DNA from 2 places in the Colwellia sp. 20A7 genome. Region 1 is predicted to be linked to the other one. Evidence: riboswitches for the same ligand, from Rfam matches in the RefSeq annotation. Region 1 holds a riboswitch; the other holds the start of a gene.
What was found. A riboswitch is a leader RNA that binds a small molecule or an ion and turns the genes downstream of it on or off. The one in region 1 is predicted to bind lysine.
Positions count from the first base shown of each region.

Region 2: another riboswitch for lysine. It lies ahead of dapA (4-hydroxy-tetrahydrodipicolinate synthase); the one in region 1 lies ahead of lysC (lysine-sensitive aspartokinase 3).

Region 1 is NZ_CP047130.1:2,708,985-2,716,656, reverse strand. It holds gene GQS55_RS11780 (ABC transporter substrate-binding protein) at 1-250, opposite strand, end outside; gene GQS55_RS11775 (Re/Si-specific NAD(P)(+) transhydrogenase subunit alpha) at 492-2,039, shown strand; gene pntB (Re/Si-specific NAD(P)(+) transhydrogenase subunit beta) at 2,049-3,458, shown strand; gene icd (NADP-dependent isocitrate dehydrogenase) at 3,743-4,993, shown strand; gene GQS55_RS11760 (ElyC/SanA/YdcF family protein) at 5,113-5,874, opposite strand; lysine riboswitch at 6,216-6,420, shown strand; gene lysC (lysine-sensitive aspartokinase 3) at 6,548-7,672, shown strand, end outside.
Region 2 is NZ_CP047130.1:3,782,698-3,790,369, forward strand. It holds gene GQS55_RS16240 (succinylglutamate desuccinylase/aspartoacylase family protein) at 1-580, opposite strand, end outside; gene GQS55_RS16245 (PLP-dependent decarboxylase) at 659-1,882, opposite strand; gene GQS55_RS16250 (2,3,4,5-tetrahydropyridine-2,6-dicarboxylate N-succinyltransferase) at 2,114-2,863, opposite strand; gene dapA (4-hydroxy-tetrahydrodipicolinate synthase) at 2,860-3,834, opposite strand; lysine riboswitch at 3,965-4,208, opposite strand; gene GQS55_RS16260 (methyltransferase) at 4,488-5,531, shown strand; gene GQS55_RS16265 (sensor histidine kinase) at 5,584-7,215, shown strand; gene arcA (two-component system response regulator ArcA) at 7,380-7,672, shown strand, end outside.

The DNA.
Region 1 (7,672 bases):
GTGTTCCCATAAAATTGAGTAAGGCTAAAACTTCTTCTTGGATGATGAGGTTTTTTATATTTTTAATCGTGTTGTCTGGTTCATAACCATCATCTAAACCGATTAATTCAACTTGTTGACCATTAATCCCGCCAGAATTATTTAGTTGTTCAAAATAAACGGTTGCGCCTCTACTAACCCCTTTTCCAGCATAAGAAGCTGGTCCTGTTAACGCATTCGACATGCCTAATTTGATATTGCTTGCCGACAATGTTTGACCTGAAAAACAAGTTACACTGAAAATAAAAGAAAGGATTAGAGAAGTTTTAAACAATCGAAGAAAACCTATAAATATATAAAGAATTAACGTGTTTTTGTTGCACTAATTCTAGAAGTCACTATGAAATTATCAAGTAGTTGAAAAATAACTGAACATGGGTGTTTAAAAATAACACTATAAGTGGTAAAACATTAAGCACTCAGTCCTTTTTATCAACTTTCAAAGGTGATTTATGATCATTAGCATTCCCAAAGAGTCATTAAAGGGAGAAAACCGTGTTGCAGGCTCACCTAGCTCTATTGGTGCTTTAATCAAGTTAGGCTTTAATGTGCAAGTACAAAAAGGTGCTGGCACTAAAGCAAGTTTCACTGATGAAGAGTATAGCAAATGTAATGCAGAAATAGTGACTAAAAAAATCTGTTGGCAAAGTGACATCATTTTCAAAGTAAATCCTCCTACTTTAGAGGAAGTTGGGCTAATGAATGAAGGAGCCACTCTTATCAGCTTTATTTCACCAGCGCAAAGTCCTGATTTATTAGAAGCGCTTCGAGTAAAGTCCATCACTACATTAGCGATGGAAATGGTACCTCGCATGACACGCTCACAATCAATGGATGCATTGAGCTCTATGGCCAATATTGCTGGTTATCGCGCCGTTATTGAAGCTTCGCATCTTTTTGGTCGCTTTTTCACTGGGCAAATCACTGCAGCAGGTAAAATGCCACCTGCGAAAATAATGATTATAGGTGCTGGTGTTGCAGGTCTTGCTGCTATCGGCACTGCCAGTAGTTTAGGAGCCATTGTTAGGGCATTTGATACGCGTCCTGAAGTAAAAGAACAAATTGAAAGTATGGGAGCTGAATTTCTTGAAATGAATTATCAAGAGCCCGAAAAATCATCAGAAAAAGGCCCTGGAGATGGTTATGCTAAGGAAATGAGCAAGGCTTTTATTGATGCTGAAATGGCTTTATTTGCAGAGCAAGCCAAAGACGTTGATATTATTATTACTACTGCAATGATTCCTGGAAAACCAGCGCCAAAACTGATTACAGATAAAATGGTTCAATCAATGAAAGCTGGTAGTGTGATTGTTGATCTAGCCGCGGCAGGTGGTGGTAATTGTGAATGTACTGTTGCGGGTAAAGTGGTTAACGCACATGATGTTAAAGTGATTGGTTATACTGATTTGGTTTCGCGGTTGCCAAACCAAGCATCACAACTTTATTCAAATAATTTATTGAATTTAGCTAAGTTACTTTGTAAAGAAAAAGACGGCATCTTCGTCATCGACTTTGATGATGTAGTTATCCGTAATATGACGGTCGTGAATAAGGATGAAATTACTTTTCCACCACCACCTATTCAAGTGAGTGCAGCACCTACTCCTGATAAAAAAGAAAAGGTAACGCCTAGTATTGACGTTGTCGAAGAGCCGGTATCACCTGTAAAAAGATATGCTTTTACAGCGGTAGGTATGGCATTGTTTGGTTGGGTCGCCAATGTAGCACCCGCTGATTTTGTCACTCATTTTACTGTCTTTGTATTAGCTTGTGTTATTGGGTACTACGTTGTGTGGAATGTTAGCCACTCTTTACATACACCCTTGATGAGTGTCACTAATGCCATTTCAGGCATTATTATTGTGGGCGCACTACTGCAAATAAGCTCTGAGAATATAGTCGTTCAAATACTCGCCGCGTTAGCTACTTTGGTTGCCACAATAAATATAGTAGGTGGCTTTAAAGTGACCAGTCGTATGTTAAAAATGTTTAGTAAGTAGGGGAACTGTATGGAATCTACTCAAATTGCGTCTAATGGCTTTATCAGTGCAGCCTATGTTGTTGCAGCACTACTTTTTGTTTTTAGTTTAGCCGGACTTAGTAAGCAAGAAACGGCTAAACAAGGTAATTTATATGGCATGATCGGTATGGCCATTGCCCTTGTGGCGACAATATTTAACCCCGCAGTGACTAGTATTTGGATTGTTGTTATTGCCATGGTTATTGGAGCAGGCATAGGGTTTAAATTAGCTAATAAGGTTGAAATGACACAAATGCCTGAGCTTGTTGCTATATTGCATAGTTTCGTTGGCTTAGCTGCAGTATTGGTTGGTTTTAATAGTTATTTTGAGGCTGGTCATCACGTTATTATTACTGCCAGCCAACAAACAGCTATGAATATTTATTTAACTGAAATTTTCTTAGGTATTTTTATTGGCGCGGTTACTTTGACCGGCTCTATTGTTGCTTTTGGTAAGTTAAGTGGCTCTATTAGCTCTAGCGCTTTGGCGTTACCACATCGTCATAAAATGAACCTTGCTGCTGGCGTTGTTTCATTTGTTTTAATGATTATCTTTGTGCAAAATGGAGGATCAAATTTCCCACTGTTTTTAATGACCGTTATTGCTCTAGCGTTTGGTTGGCACCTTGTTGCTTCTATTGGAGGAGCCGATATGCCTGTGGTGGTATCAATGCTGAATTCATATTCAGGTTGGGCAGCCGCCGCAGCAGGTTTTATGTTAAGTAATGATTTGTTGATTATCACTGGTGCATTAGTTGGATCATCAGGTGCTATTTTATCTTATATCATGTGTAAAGCGATGAACCGATCATTTATCAGTGTTATCGCTGGCGGTTTTGGTACAACGGTAGTGATTGATGAAGATAAAGATTATGGAGAACACCGCGAAATACAAGTAGAAGCGGTTGCTGACTTGTTACGAAATGCCAAATCTGTAGTAATAGCGCCCGGTTACGGTATGGCTGTTGCTCAAGCACAATACCCGGTATATGAACTGACTCAACAATTAATAAGTAAAGGGATTGATGTACGTTTTGCTATTCACCCTGTTGCTGGTCGCTTACCTGGGCACATGAATGTATTACTCGCCGAAGCTAAAGTTCCATACGATATAGTTCTAGGAATGGATGAAATAAATGATGATTTTTCTAAAACTGATGTGGTGTTGGTTATTGGTGCTAATGATACTGTGAATCCTGCGGCTAATGATGATCCTAACAGCCCAATTGCGGGTATGCCTGTACTTGAGGTTTGGCATGCAAAAGAAGTCATCGTCTTCAAGCGCTCAATGAATACAGGTTATGCCGGTGTTCAAAATCCTTTGTTTTTTAAAGATAATACACAAATGCTTTTTGGTGACGCTAAAGCAACAACCGAACAAATATTTAGAGCTTTGTAATGTAAATATTTATTATAAAAATCAATTATAACAATAATATTCAGCAAATAAATAGTAGGTATTGAAGGTGAAGTTATAGTGTAAAGGCGCTTTTTGCTTTACTTTAGATGCAATGAAAGTTTAAATCATCATTGTTGAACGCTTAATTACAATTAATTTAGCTCACGTAATAAAATGATATTTCAAAAGACTTAATTTTCATGGTGTTTAGTTTTTGTAGCTATCATGATATAAATATTTTCAAACATTTTTAATGTTCATTCTTCCAATTAGGAGAGCGCTTTATGACAAGTAAAATCACAATCCCCAGTTCAGGTGATAAAATTACGGTATCTAACGGTAAATTAATAGTGCCAAATAACCCAATAATCCCTTTTATAGAAGGTGATGGTATTGGTATTGATGTAACTCCTCCTATGATTAAAGTTGTCGATGCTGCTGTCAAAAAAGCTTATGGAACGAAGAAGAAAATAGCCTGGATGGAAGTGTATGCCGGTGAGAAAGCCACGCAAGTATATGATTCCGAAACTTGGTTACCTGATGAAACATTAGAAATGTTTAAAGAATATAAAGTTGGCATTAAAGGACCGTTAACGACACCAGTGGGTGGTGGTATGCGTTCGTTAAATGTCGCTTTACGCCAGATCTTAGATTTATATGTATGCCAGCGTCCAGTGCAATGGTTTACTGGTGTACCAAGCCCTGTTAAAAAACCATTTGAAGTAGATATGGTGATTTTCCGTGAAAATACGGAAGATATTTATGCAGGTATTGAATATAAAGCTGGCAGTGATAGTGCTAAGAAGATGATTAATTTCTTAACTGAAGAAATGGGTGTCACTCAAATTCGTTTTACTGAAAATTGTGGTATCGGTATTAAACCTGTTTCTAAAGAAGGCACTCAACGTTTAGTTCGTCAAGCGATCCAATATGCTATCGATCATAATAGAGACTCAGTAACTTTAGTGCATAAAGGTAATATTATGAAATTTACTGAGGGTGCATTTAAAGATTGGGGTTATGAATTAGCGTGCGAAGAGTTTGGGGCAGAATTAATAGACGGTGGTCCTTGGTGTCGTATTAAGCATCCTAAAACAGGCAAAGAAATAATTATAAAAGATGTAATTGCTGATGCAATGTTACAGCAAGTATTGTTACGTCCTGCTGAGTACAGTGTTATTGCAACACTAAATTTAAATGGTGATTATTTATCTGATGCCTTAGCGGCACAAGTTGGTGGTATTGGGATTGCTCCGGGTGCTAACTTAAATGATGAAGTTGCTATTTTTGAAGCAACTCACGGTACTGCGCCTAAATATGCGGGTAAAAATAAAGTTAACCCTGGCTCTGTAATTTTATCTGCTGAAATGATGCTACGCCATATGGGGTGGGTTGAAGCAGCCGATTTACTACTAAAAGGTATGTCTGGCGCTATTGGTGCGAAAACAGTAACGTATGATTTTGAACGCCTAATGGATGATGCAACCTTAGTGACTTGTTCACAATTTGGTGATTGTATTATTGAAAATATGTAACTAAGCCTACGTGAGCTAACGTAACTAAGTAAATATAAGCAAAGTAAAAGCATTAAAACCAGTATTATCTAAGATGATACTGGTTTTTTTATGTCTACAATTAACACTATTATTTGATTTTAAAGTAAGCTTTTTAGCCATTGCACACAAAGACCTAAGCTTTCGTACCATGCAGCGGTTGTTTGCTGTAGAGATTTACTTTTAGGAACGTAGTAACCCCAACCTTTAGGACCATTTATATTTTTAACCATAAAGCCTGTTGGTGCAGGTATTGGCTCCACTCCTTGTGCTTGAAAGTATTTCATTGCTCTTAGCATATGACTTGCATTGGTTACTAATACAACATTATGTCCTTGTACTCTAGGACCAATTAATTGCGCTTCTTCTTCAGTATCTTTAGGAAAATTTTCTGCCATGATTTTATTGGCAGGTACACCTAAAAGAACTAAAGATTGCTTCATTGTTTGAGCATGAGATAACTGATCCTTAATATAATAACCTGACGTGATAATCGTTGCTTCTGGATGTAATTGATAAATCCTTAATACTTCAACCAATCTTTCTAATGAGTTTGTATTAAGTTGGCTAGTTACGGGTAAGGCATCATTAGCAACATGCCAACCTCCTAGCACTATAATATAGTCAACAGGTTTACTCGAGTGAGTAAAGCTTTCATAATTATTTTCAATATTTACCATTAACTGATCTGAAATTACTGGCAGAGAAGATAAAACTAATAGTAAGCCGGCAGAGACTAAGCACTTAACGCTTCTTTTGGGGCGTTTTCGATAATACAGGAGAGATAATATTAATAAAATTAACACTAAATTAATTGGCATAATAGCAGCTGAAATAACTTTTTTTAGTAAAAATAAATCCATTAGGCTCTACATAAGGTAGTAAGACATGTTTATAGTTAGACTATAACAAATGTGATTGTAAAATAGGGAAAAGTTATGCACACAATGCAATACAATTGTTGAGCTTAATTTTTGCTGTATTTACATTTTATTTGTATGTGGAATTGATTCTTAAGGTTCATCTATTGTTCAGGTCTATTTAGTTAATTAAAAATACGCTCTATGCATAATGGCGATTTAATATAATGATTACACCCTCAAACTCTGTTATTTATAGCCGTCTAAAAGTCTATTGCAATTCATACTTAATTAATGTCTAATAGGGCAGTTGTTGAAACACTTTTAATTTAAGTGGTGTTTACAACACCAGAAGAGGAGCGATAACTAGATAGATAACGTTATACTGAGAAGTATTAGGAACCACATTCCAACATACGTTATTGAAGGAGATTATCGCCGAGAACATAAACACTGTGGCTGTTTATGTTCGGTCACTAAGGCTGAATCCTTAGGACTGTCACCTGATTTTAGTGTCTGTATAGACTAAGGTGGAGAGCTTCTGGCTGAAAAAGTTACTATGCTCTATGCCTATTTACAATATGCTAGCCTATCGAACTGTTCAGTCATGCTCTTCCTGTTTTAATTAGTGATTATTATTCGCTAATGTAAATTATTGTATTTAGGAAGATTACCCATGGTACACCCAAGTTCATCAAAAGAAAATTTATCCCTCACCGTTGCAAAATTTGGCGGAACAAGCGTTGCTGACTTTCCTGCTATGTTGCGTTGCGCTCACATTATTAAAAATGACAGTAGTAATCGCTTAGTGGTTGTATCTGCTAGTGCTGGCGTTACCAACTATTTAGTACGCTTAAGCCAAGCAAATTTATTGCTTGAAGAACAAGCCGATATTATTGAAAAAATCCAAGCTATTCAGCTAAATATTACTCAGCATTTGGCAAAAGATGTTGAGCAAGCTTTAAATACTGAAATAAAAGGGTTACTTGAAGAGCTAGCAACGCATGCGTTAAAACAATCTCAGCAGCATAGTGTTAAGCAAGGTGATGCCATTCTGTCATTTGGTGAGCAGTTAAGCTCACGTATATTTGCGCAAGTATTACAGTCTATTGATGTAAACGGTGCTTACTTTAATGTACAGCAGGTAATGAAAACTAATAGTTTATACGGTAAAGCCGTAGTAGATATAGAGCAATTAAGCTTAGCATGTACCGAGATTTTAGCGCCTAAATTGGCTCAACAAGTGTTAGTAACACAAGGCTTTATTGGTCAAGATGGTTTAGGTGAAACAACAACCTTAGGTCGTGGTGGCTCTGATTATAGTGCGGCTTTATTGGCTGAAGCACTTCATGCGGGTAATTTATCCGTATGGACTGATGTTGTTGGGATCTTTACCACCGATCCTCGTATAACCGATCAGGCGCGTGCAATTAAAGAAATTAGCTTTGGCGAAGCAGCAGAAATGGCAACTTTTGGCGCTAAAATATTACATCCAGCTACCTTAATTCCAGCAATGCGTCAGAATATCCCTGTTTTTGTTGGATCAAGTAAAGAGCCAGAAAAAGGTGGAACACAAATCAAAAAATCGGTTGCTTCTAATCCTACCTATCGGTCAATCGCCTTAAGACGAGAACAAACATTAGTCACGGTTAAAAGCCCGGCTATGTTACACGCGAGTGGTTTTTTAGCACAAGTATTTGGTATTTTGGCTAAACACGAATTGAGTGTCGACTTGATCACCACTAGTGAGATTAGTGTTGCCTTAACGTTTGATAACCCAAGTGGCTCTACGCAAGCGTTA
Region 2 (7,672 bases), 1.1 Mb from region 1:
GGCAATATAAATGTTTACTTGAAATAGGACCGGTATGCAAATCAAGCACTATGTCAGCTTGATGTGCCATACGTTGCAATTGATAAGCAATACGTTGGCCAGTAGTTAGCCCCCAAATATTATGATCTAACTTTTGTTCAATTTGATCGATTAATAATTTTTCAAACGCTACTCTGATTTCATCTTCACTCGCATCAATATTTTGCTGAGCGAAAGGCGCTATAATTGATTCATCAAAGTGATACATTCTATTCCAGTTCACCCCTGTTATAGGGTCAAATCGACCTAAAGTATATTCACCATTCTTATGGTTACAAGCGACAGGGTTAGCGTAAGGAACTAAGGTAATATCGCTTTGAATCTTGCAGTGTTTTAATAATTCAAGCAACTGAAAAATAACGGCATTACCTTGCACTTCAGCTCCATGCATATTGGCTTGAATATAAACATTAGGTGCGGTATCTGTTATATCAGAATGCGTATCACTTTTTTCACTTTCAAACGAATAAACGGGCACAGTTAACTTAGCGCCACTAGCCATTTCCCCAACGTGCATAATACTTTTTTTGAAGGTATTCATCATTTATCTCATTTCTTAATCGGTATAGGCAAAACTACGCGAACATTACTCGAATACTACTCGAATACTACTCGAATACTATGCAAGGTATGAACTCGCAGGTTTCGCAGGTCTAACTTCAACTAATTTATTTTCTTGAATTACATATTCCGCCGCCAGTTGGTGACATAAGAAAAACGGCATGCTTTCAGTAAATCCGTAAGCACCACAATAGCCAAAAACTAATTCATCACCGACCTTAACGTCTTCTGGTAAAGATAAGTGGCCAAGTTTATCCATACTCGTACAAAGTGGTCCATGTAAATCAAAATTCTGACTTGGTTCATTCGACTGACGAAGCAAGGTAACAGGAAAAGGTTGATCCGTTATTGCTGGGCGAATAAGGTGATTAATACCTGCTGCCAATACTAATTGCTCTTGACCATAATTAGTTTTTTTATCAATTACCGGAACAACATAATAACCACATTCAGCGACAGCAAAACGACCAAGCTCTAACCAAAGCTCGTCAACGCCAGCTTTGGCTTTAATATCGGCTAAATCAGAAATAATTTGCTGCCATGCTAGCGTTTTACCTTCGCCAAGATAATCGATACCTAAGCCACCACCTAAATCAAGAATTTTTAGCTTCATACCAATATCGTTGGCAAGTTCAGTGAGAGGCTTAACCATTTGTCCCCATAAGGAATACATTTTTTCGTTACTGAGCATATTGCCCCACTGAAAAATATGTAAACCACAAATATTTAATTCGGGATAGTCACTTACTTTAATGTTTTGCCATTCTTCTACCGACAAACCAAAAGGCGTTAAGCTATTACCACCTAATGGGTTTTTCTCACCATCAGGCCACTGTAATTGTACACGTAGTAATACGGTTGGTTTTTCACTACCTGACTGCTCCTTAACAACTTCATTAAGCCAGTTCAGTTGATTTAAGCTTTCAATCACAAAAGTACCGACACCTTTTTTAACAAAAGCATCAAGTTGTTTTTTAGATTTAGCCGGACCTGTATTCAAAATACGGCTAGGATTCACACCTTGTGCTAATACTTGTGATAACTCACCGGTGCTAGCAACATCAAAATCAAACCCTTCACTATCTAATGTTTGAATAACTTTAGATAAAGGATTAGCTTTAACAGCAAACCAAAGCTTAATCACATCTTGTTGCTGCAATGTCGCAAGGTGTTTTTTTAACGTATCTAATTGATAGACAAAATAGCCTTGTTCATCTTCTGGTGATTGATGGGCTAACAAAGTACTTTCAATATTGGTGTCGAACCAAGTGGGTTTAGTCATAATATTTCAATTCATTTATTACAATGTAAGTTTCAATTCATTATTATTAATAATCTAGCTTTAAGCTGTATATTTCAAGTTAAAAGCAAAAACACGGAATTGATCATCATCAATATTCCGTGCTTTTTATCCTTAAGCGTTTAGCCCATTCTTTGAAAATTCAAATGTTTTCCCAAGAACTTATAAGTACTTTAACGCTTAACTTGAGCTATACAGCAACAAGTTGAACAATTAACGAAGGATAGATTCTAACTCTAATGCCGCATCACTTTGTTCATCACGATACTTAACGATCAAAGCACATGCCATGTTCAAGCCTTGTGCTTGCGCCCAATCTCCTTTTACAGGGCGAGTGCCCGGAACAACAATAGCATTTTCTGGAATTTCAGCGCCTTTTTCACGCATCACTTCATTAACACAATCATATACTGGTACTGATTTAGATAATGAAACACCTGGTGCTAGTACAGCGCCTTTTTTCACTACAATACCTTCAACAATAACAACACCGGCACTCAAGAAAGCATTATCTTCAATAATTACTGGGCTAGCACCGATTGGCTCTAATACACCACCAATTTGAACCGCAGCTGAAACATGAACATTTTTACCAATTTGAGCACATGAGCCAATTAGAGCATGGCTATCAACCATAGTACCCGTATCAACAAATGCACCAACATTGATATAAGCTGGTGGCATAATAATTACGCCTTTAGCAACATGAGCACCAGCACGTACAGATGAACCACCCGGTACTAAACGAACACCATCCTCAGGTGTAAACTGACGAGCAGGTAAATTATGTTTATCAACAAAGCCTAAATAGTTATCACCAAAAGCAATGTTTTCACCCGCTTTAAATGCAGCTAAAATACCTTGTTTTACTTCAACATTGGCATGCCAATTACCGTTTTCATCTTGAGTTGCTGCGCGTAGTGCACCAGTTTCTAATTGTGCTATTACATCTTGCCAATTCATGCGATATTCCTATTTTCATGTGTATTTATAAAAGAAGATTGATTAGCTTGCACTAACCATTGGTTAATTTTTTCATCAAATGCCAATAACTCTGTATTATCGGTTAATTCAAGGTGTGTTAATGGCGCTCGCAATATCGGTGTTTTAATATTTTGTTGCTGCTGCATTAACATTTTGACTGGGATTGGATTGGCAACACAAAATAGTGCTGCTACAGCCCTGTTCCATAATGGAAACATAGTGTTGGTTTGCCCAACTAAACATAGTTGAACATACGTTTGTGTTGCTTGAGGCCATGCATTAGCGCAGACCGAGACTAAACCTTTAGCACCTGCTGGTACTAGATACGGCAACATGGCATCTTCACCACTGTAAAGTGCTACTTCTGGGCATTGTTCACGGTAATTAAGAAATTTATTTAAATCGCCACTCGCCTCTTTCATTGCCCAGAAATTTGGATGATTTTGCAAATTTTGTAAGGTTTCAACGGGAATTTCCACGCCACTACGAGAAGGCACGTTATATAACATACAGGGAAAATTTGCGGTATCTAGTAGCGCTTTAAACCATTGAGTTTGACCAACTACACCAGGCTTGGCATAAAGTGGGGTTCCAAGCAAAAAGCTATCAATAGGTAACGTGTTGCAGTATTTAACCCAGTTGATTTGTTCTGGTAAATTAGAGCCGCCAACAGCAACCATTAACGGTGTATTAAGCTGTAGATTACAAACAAACTCAACAATACTCATCTGCTCATCGCGGGTTAACGCTAAACCTTCACCTGTGCTACCAAGTAACAATATGCCGTTACCTGCGTCAGCTTGTGCTATCGCGATTTTTTCTAGGCTAGTAAAGTCAATTTGATTGTTTTCTAAGAATGGCGTCACTAAAGCTGTCCATAAAGAACAAGCATCAACGCTTGTGGTACCAATAGACTGGGAATTTATATTTGTAGGTAATTGTGTATTCATTGCTCTCGAACTCATAATTTTTGTATTGGCCTAGGCGCAATACAAATTAGTTCGGAGAGCTTTAAGGTATTCACAAAAAAGAGCTGAGTATAACAACCTTCATATTAAGGATATTATTGGCTTTTATGCAAAGACCAGAAGCTCTCCACTCAATTATAACCTACCCTATATTAAGGTAGGTCAATATCAGTGACAGTTGTCGGGATTCAGCCCTTAAACCTTGGCAATAAACTAAGGTAAACAACCGATAAGTGTTTTATCAAACAAATACTTATCTCGGCGCTAATCCCCCTCATTACTATTATCAGATTTTGATCTCTGTGCAAATGACATTGCAATAATAACTACCTGGTTAACGCTCCTCTTCTGGCCCCTTACCTCATCATTCTTAATACTTTGCCTGTATTGCCATCACCAATCGTCGTCATCATTTATAAAATATAAACGCTGCTGACATATACCGTGATGGTTTAGCTAAAATATCAATAATTTAGAGGTGAACTTCTGATATAAAATCAAAAGTCAGAATTAGGGACGGCGCTATTTAAACATTGTTATCGCTTTTCTGTCAATATCGAAATATTCAGACTATAGAAAAAACATCGAATACAGTAGAATACTATCTTCTATCTTATTCACTGTTAATTATCTTTATGTCAACTTCAAACATCAGCCAAATACTAGTACGCAATAGTGAACTGTTATCAGCTAAAACACCTTTATTTATTAACTTAATGGCAGATGGCTTTATTGAAAACTATTTACTCGACAATCCGAATGCAAAAATAAGTTGTCACAATACTAATTTTTTTGATTATGAAGCAATAAAGAATAAATATAATAGCCAGATTAACACCAGTTTTAATAGTGAATATAAAACGGCACTAGAACACGATTTAGTCATTATTAACTTTCCTAAAAGTAAAGATGAACTTGCCTTTACTTTTGCGATGATTGCACCTTATTTAAGCGACAATGCTAAAGTTATTTTAGTGGGAGAGAAAAAAGGTGGCATACAGTCTAGCCCCAAATTGACTGAGAATTTTCTACAGGGTTGTCAAAAAGTTGATGCTGCGCGTCATTGTTTAATTTTTGCCGGTATAGTTAACGCTGAAAATCTAAATAAGAATTTCAATATCGAAGACTGGTTTAAAACCTATCAAATTAATATTAACAATATATCGCTTACTATCGCTTCATTACCGGGTGTTTTTAGTCAGAAAAAACTTGATGTCGGCACCGCATTATTATTAGATAACTTGCCTCAGTCTATGCAAGGAAAGGTGTTAGATTTTGGTTGTGGTGCCGGAGTTATTAGCTGTTTCATTGGCAAGAAATTTGAATCTACCCAATTAGACTTACTTGATGTAAGCGCCTTAGCAATAACATCAGCCCAAAGAACACTGGCGTTAAATAATTTGTCGGGTAATGTTTTTGCTTCAAATAGTTTATCTAACGTAGCAGGAAAGTATCAACATATAGTCTCAAATCCTCCCTTTCATCAAGGAACAAAAACCAGCTATCAAGCGAGTGAAGATTTTTTAAGGGGAATTAAGTCTCACATTATTCCCCGTGGAGACATCACCATAGTTGCTAATAGTTTTTTACAGTACTTACCAATAATGCATGAGCATATTGGTACAACAAAGCGATTAATCAGTAAGCAGGGATTTAACATTTACCACTGCAAAAAATAATTAATGGCCAACCCGACTTGATAAATATATTTTTTTCAGCGATTGTTATGCCATGAAAACAAAAAACAAATTAATATCTAATCGAAAATTTATATTCGCCAGTATTTTGGGCGTCGCTTCTTTCGTGTTGATCGTTATTCTAACCAGTATTATTTATATTGTAGAAACTCAAGAAGAATTAAAGTTAGAAAAATATACGCGTGCTTGGGCCAAATCTTTAGCTCAGGCAAATGTTACCTATTTAGTGGACAATACCAAAGGTGCAGAAAAGAAAGCAAACGCTAACCTAAAGAAACTCGTAACAGCTGACTACATTAATTATATTCATATTTATAAAAAAGGGAGTACTGAAACAACTTACTTTACTGGATTTAATAAAAGCATCTACCATCCAGCTATTCCAAGTAAGATCAATCAATTAAATGAGTTGTTAACGCTTAAAAATCAAGAGAATAATTTAGAGTTAGTTGTAGAAATAGAACAAAACAAAAACATTGTTGGCTATTTATACATTCAAGCAAGTAAAAAAAATATTCATGATTTTATTAGAGAGTTAACCTTCACTGCTATTCTATTTTTCTTATTTGGTTTAACCCTCTTTTTAATATTAGCCTCTTACATTAAAACTAAAATTAATCAATTGATTACAACCTTAGTTGAATCACTACAAGAAATATCACACAGTAAAAACTATGATGAAAGAATTGAATCTCTCCCATTTATTGAGTTTGATATCTTAGCCCAAAATATTAATGTTTTATTAAATAGAACGTCAAAACACATTACTAAAAAAGATGACACACACCAACAAGCGTTATTACAAAATAATATTTTGGCAGAAAAAGTACAGGCTAGAACGAATGCTTTGAAAGAGTCTAATCAGGAATTACTTTCAACCCTAGAAAAATTACATCAATTTCAAGGACAGTTAGTCGAAACTGAGAAAATGGCTTCTCTAGGAGATATGGTTGCAGGTATTGCCCACGAAATAAATACCCCGATTGGTTTAGGTATTACGGCTTCAACATTAATGAATGACCGTCTGATGGAAATAAAAAGAGCTTTTGAAGATAAAAGCTTAAAATCAAGTCAGCTGAAAAAGTTTCTAACGCAAGGCGAAGAAAATATAGAAATGATTTACCGAAACCTAGACCGTGCAGCAAAACTCATATCTAGCTTCAAAAAAGTAGCGGTTGATCAATCTAGCACTGAGACAAATATTTTCAATTTTAGAGTTTTACTTGATGAAGTATTCATCACCTTAAAAATGAGGCTACATGAACAGCACATCAACCTTATTATTAACTGTCCTGAAAACCTTATTGTTGAAAGTAAAGCCGGACAAATTAACCAAATATTAGTTAACCTTATTTTAAATTCAATTATTCATGGTTTTGAAGATAAGCCCGATGGTGAAATAAATATATCGGTATTCTATCTAAGTGATCAAGTACATATCAGCTATAAAGACAATGGGGTTGGTATTAATGAAAGTGTAAAAGCAAAGATTTTTGCTCCTTTTACCACAACTAAACGTGGCAGTGGTGCTAGCGGTTTAGGGCTTCACTTAGTATTTAATATTGTGACTCAAGCGTTAAATGGGCATATCGATTTTGAAAGCGAAATAGGTGAAGGCACTAAATTTAATATTACTTTTCCTGCTTTACTCTCGTCAGAGCAATAAATAAGAGTAATAATTTGCAATATAATTGTTATTTAATTTAGACTTAGTTAACATGGTTTACAAAATGTTAACCATACTTTCACTATAAAAACACAATAGATATAAAATTGTATACTTATATTAAAAATTTGCTTAAACATCTCTATTAAATTAACGGAATTGACATGGAAAACTATCAAATACTCATAGTAGAAGATGAAGACGTTACACGTTTCAATTTGCGCAATTTGTTTGAGGCTGAAGGCTATAAAGTCTTTGAAGCGTTTAACGAAGAAACTATGACCACCATGCTTAGTCAGAATGACATAAATCTAGTTATCATGGATATTAATCTGCCAGGAAAAAATGGTTTATTACTGGGCAGACAATTAGCGAGTAATAAAAACTTAGGATTAATTTTTCTAACAGGTCGTGATAGTGATATTGATAAAGTGTTAGGACTAGAAATAGGTGCTGA